Regions from separate parts of the Allobosea sp. P4_E12 genome, predicted to be linked through region 1. Evidence: predicted binding sites of a transcription regulator. Region 1 holds the regulator's gene; the other holds the start of a gene.
What was found. Region 1 encodes HrcA, which represses chaperone genes, less so after heat shock. Its sites were predicted from a motif close to GTTAGCACTCNCNNNNNGNGAGTGCTAAC; they were not measured.
Positions count from the first base shown of each region.

Region 2: groES (co-chaperone GroES) is a predicted target of HrcA. The motif match lies at 1,114-1,142, and genes of this name have one in related genera.

Region 1 covers NZ_JBFUIY010000008.1:34,217-36,415, forward strand. Annotated here, with positions in the region: gene AC1DW9_RS12120 (ankyrin repeat domain-containing protein) at 1-330, opposite strand, end outside; gene hrcA (heat-inducible transcriptional repressor HrcA) at 327-1,409, opposite strand; gene rph (ribonuclease PH) at 1,552-2,199, shown strand, end outside.
Region 2 covers NZ_JBFUIY010000068.1:870-3,068, forward strand. Annotated here, with positions in the region: gene AC1DW9_RS35050 (hypothetical protein) at 1-131, opposite strand, end outside; gene AC1DW9_RS35055 (hypothetical protein) at 128-412, opposite strand; gene AC1DW9_RS35060 (hypothetical protein) at 409-894, opposite strand; gene groES (co-chaperone GroES) at 1,210-1,497, shown strand; gene groL (chaperonin GroEL) at 1,544-2,199, shown strand, end outside.

The DNA.
Region 1 (2,199 bases):
CATCGCAGCGACGATCTCGGCGCGACCGGCGGCACCGGCGAGCAGCCAGGGCGTGTCGCGATTGGCGGCCTGCGCATTGATGTTGGCGCCCGCCGCGAGCAGCGCCTTGGCGATCGCTACATGATTGCCGGCCACAGCGAGCAACAACGGCGAGCGCCCCTGCGCATCGCGAGCCTCGAGATCGGCCCCGGCCGCGATCAGCCGGGAGACCTCGGCAGTCCTGCCGGCGGCGGCCGCGTCGAGGAGGCTCGCCTGTCCGTTCTGCCCCATCGCCGCCATCGCAAAAACTCCAAGCACCAGAATCAGTCCGGCTCGCAAGACGCGCTTCACCGCGCACCATCCAGAAGCCGCCCCACGACCTTGGCGGTATAGTCCACCATCGGCACGATGCGGGCATAGTTCAGCCGTGTCGGGCCGATGATGCCGACAACGCCGACAATGCGCTGCTCGGCATCATGGAAAGGTGCGGCGATCATCGAAGAGCCGGACATCGAGAACAGCTTGTTCTCTGAGCCGATGAAGATGCGCACGCCGTCGCCGGCCTCGGCGCGGGACAGCAAGTCGATCACGTCGGTCTGCGTCTCCAGATCCCCGAAGAGCAGGCGGATACGCTCGAGATCCTCCTGTGCCTTGAGATCCTCCAGCAGATTGGCCTGGCCACGCACGATCAGATGGCGATCGCTGCTCGGACCTGACGAGGTGGCGATGCCGCTCTCGACAAGCTTCGCCGTCAGCGCATCGAGTTCGCGCTCCATGGTGGCGCGATCGTCGGCGATCTCGCGCTGCAGTTCGCTCAGGGTCTTGCCGAGGACACGGGCATTGAGAAAATTCGCAGCCTCCGTCAGGGCCGAGGCGGGCAGACCCGGCGGAAGGGCGAGCAACCGATTCTCGACCGTACCGTCCTCCGCCACGAGCACCACAAGCGCGCGCACCGGCTCCAGCCGGACAAATTCGATATGCTTCAGCCGGGAATTGGCCTTGGTGGTGACCACAACGCCGGCACCACGCGACAGCCCAGACAGCAGTGCAGACGCCTCGGTCAGCGCGCCGTCCAGCGTCCGGGTCGAGGCCGCTGCCCGCATCTGAGCCTCGATGCGGGCGCGTTCGTCGGAGGTCAGGTTGCCGACTTCCATCATGGCGTCGACGAAGAAACGCAATCCGCGTTCGGTCGGCAACCGACCGGCCGAGGTATGCGGCGCGTAGATCAGCCCCGCCATTTCGAGGTCGGTCATGACATTGCGCACAGTTGCCGGCGACAGGGCCACCGGCAGCAGCCGCGCGATGTTGCGCGAGCCGACGGGCTCGCCCGTCGCGAGATAGCCATCGACGATCTGCCGGAAAATCTCACGGGAGCGTTGGTCGGTCTCGACCAGCCCGCCAGGGCTGTCCTGCCGCGTGGGCGCGCTCATGGCGAGGCGAGTATCTGGTTGCACATAGGCTATTGTCCCTTCGGCGCGGCAGCGGATCAAGAGGCAAGCGCTGGCTGCTTGCCTTGCCGCGCCCGGCCCAAACGCCTACAAGCCGCCGAACTCACGAAATCGGGATGTGAACATGCGACCCTCCAAACGCGCGGCCGACGAGATGCGCAAGGTCACGCTGGAACGCGGCGTGGTGCGCTATGCGGAAGGTTCCTGCATGGTCAGCTTCGGCGAGACCAAGGTGCTCTGCGCCGCGACGGTCGAGGAAAAGGGTCCACCATGGCTGCGTGGCACCGGCAAGGGCTGGGTCACGGCCGAGTACTCAATGCTGCCGCGTGCCACGCATGAACGCACACGCCGCGAGGTCACCTCCGGCAAGCCATCGGGCCGCACGCAGGAAATCCAGCGCCTGGTCGGGCGCTCGCTTCGCGCGGTCGTCGACCTGACCGCCATCGGCGAGCGCCAGATCGTGGTCGATTGCGACGTCCTCCAGGCTGATGGCGGCACGCGCACGGCCTCGATCACCGGCGCCTGGGTCGCGCTGCACGACGCGCTGAAATGGATGGAGGGGCGCGGCATGCTCAAGGCATCGAACCCGCTCAAGGATCATGTCGCCGCGATTTCCTGCGGTATCGTCGCCGGCAACCCGGTCATCGATCTCGACTATGTCGAGGATTCCGGCGCGCAGACCGACGCGAACTTCGTCATCACCGGAACAGGCGGCCTGGTCGAAGTGCAGGGCACTGCCGAAGGCGCTCCCTTCTCGGAGGATGAGCTGATG
Region 2 (2,199 bases), on a different contig from region 1:
CGCACCGTGGCGGGCGCGCCCTTGGCGGCGTAGCGCTGGCTGGTCCGTGTCGTGATGCCGAGCAGCGGCGCGACGCTGTGCTGGTTCAAGCCAAGCCGCTTGAGCGCGTCCCGGTATTCGTCGGCGGTCATCGCCAGCCCTCCCGCTGCAGCAGTTCCGGCAGCAGTGCGAACGCCGTCTCGACGGAGGGATAGTCCCACGACTGCATGGTCTCCTCCCGTTCGATCCAGCGATTGATGGTGGCGCAGTGATGCCCGCACTGGACCGACCAGCCGGTGTCGCGGACGCCGCAGAAAATCTCGTAAGCATCGTCGATGCTCTCGTCCTCCGCCCGGACGAACTTGGTCCAGAGCGCGACGTCGAGTTTGCGGAGCGCGCTGTTGGCGCGGGTGGTGATGACGTCGACGTTCATGGCGTGCCTGCCTTCGACGCTTCGGCGTCGGCCTTGGCGATTTCAAGCGCATGATCCCGGAGCGCCTGCTCGACCTCGTCGGCGCTGATCGTCGGATCGTCCTCGAACGGGTCGTATCCGATGCGCTCGACATAGGCGGCGGCGAGGCGGGTCCGGCGCTCGTCCCCGGTCTCGGCAATCAAGCCTTCCGAGACGGCGGCGTCGAACAGCTTCGATTCCAGTTCGGCGATGTCGGCGGACCGGTGTTCGCCGGTCCCGATGCGCAGATTGAAGACGCCGCTAGGCAGGCGCTCGATATAGAGCGAGCCGAGATAGGTATATCCCGGCATCCCCTCGACCAGGTCGTCGCCGATGACTGCGCCGACGTCAGCGGATTCCTCGCGGCTGGCGATGAATTCAGCAAGCGTCATGGTCGTTCCTTGTCTGGCGCACGGATTCGTCCGTCGAGGGACCCAACATAACGACAGGATGTCGTCCTGCAAGTGGCCGATCACGGCAAATTGTCGTGGCCACGGCACTGCATCGGCCCTTCCTCGAGCTTTTCGAGATCGGGCAGGTCGCGCAGGCTGGCGAGACCGAACAGCGCGGCGATCTCTTACGGTACGTTGATGTCGCCAACTGCAGCCCGTCATCGGGATCGACCACAGGACAGGATGACTTCTTGACTCTCGCAGGGGCGCGCGCCTATCTCCGCGGCATCCGTTAGCACTCGACACCCGAGACTGCTAACAGATGCCGGCAGCGTTTCCACGCAGGCCGCGCGTTCCGTTTCTACCTTCTTAGAGGAAGACAGAACCATGAAGTTCCGTCCGCTGCATGACCGCGTCGTGGTCCGTCGCCTTGATGGCGAAGAGAAGACCAAGGGTGGCATCATCATCCCCGAAACCGCCAAGGAAAAGCCCCAAGAGGGTGAAGTCGTCGCCGTCGGCCCTGGCGCCCGCGACGAAGCCGGCAAGCTCGTTGCCCTGGACGTCAAGAAGGGCGATCGCGTCCTCTTCGGCAAGTGGTCGGGCACCGAGGTCAAGATCGATGGCCAGGATCTCCTGATCATGAAGGAATCCGACATCATGGGCGTCGTCGGCTGAACGCCACGCGACCTCCATTCCCCGTTTTCATTAAGGAGTAGCTCGCATGGCTGCTAAAGACGTCAAGTTCTCCACCGACGCGCGCGACCGGATGCTGCGCGGCGTCGAAATCCTCAACAACGCCGTCAAGGTCACGCTCGGTCCCAAGGGCCGCAACGTCGTGATCGACAAGTCGTTCGGCGCTCCCCGCATCACCAAGGACGGCGTCACCGTCGCCAAGGAGATCGAGCTCGCCGACAAGTTCGAGAACATGGGCGCCCAGCTGGTGCGCGAAGTGGCCTCGAAGCAGAATGACGCCGCCGGTGACGGCACCACGACGGCCACCGTGCTCGCCGCCGCGATCATGCGCGAAGGCCTGAAGTCGGTTGCCGCCGGCATGAACCCGATGGACCTGAAGCGCGGCATCGACCTCGCGGTCGAAGCCATCGTCACGGACCTGAAGAAGAACTCGAAGAAGGTCACCTCGAACGCGGAAGTCGCGCAGGTCGGCACCATCTCGGCCAACGGCGACGAATCGGTCGGCAAGATGATCGCCACCGCGATGCAGAAGGTCGGCAACGAGGGTGTCATCACCGTCGAGGAGGCCAAGACCGCCGAGACCGAGCTTGATGTCGTCGAAGGCATGCAGTTCGACCGTGGCTATCTCTCGCCCTACTTCATCACCAATGCCGAGAAGATGGTTGCCGAGCTCGAGGACCCCTA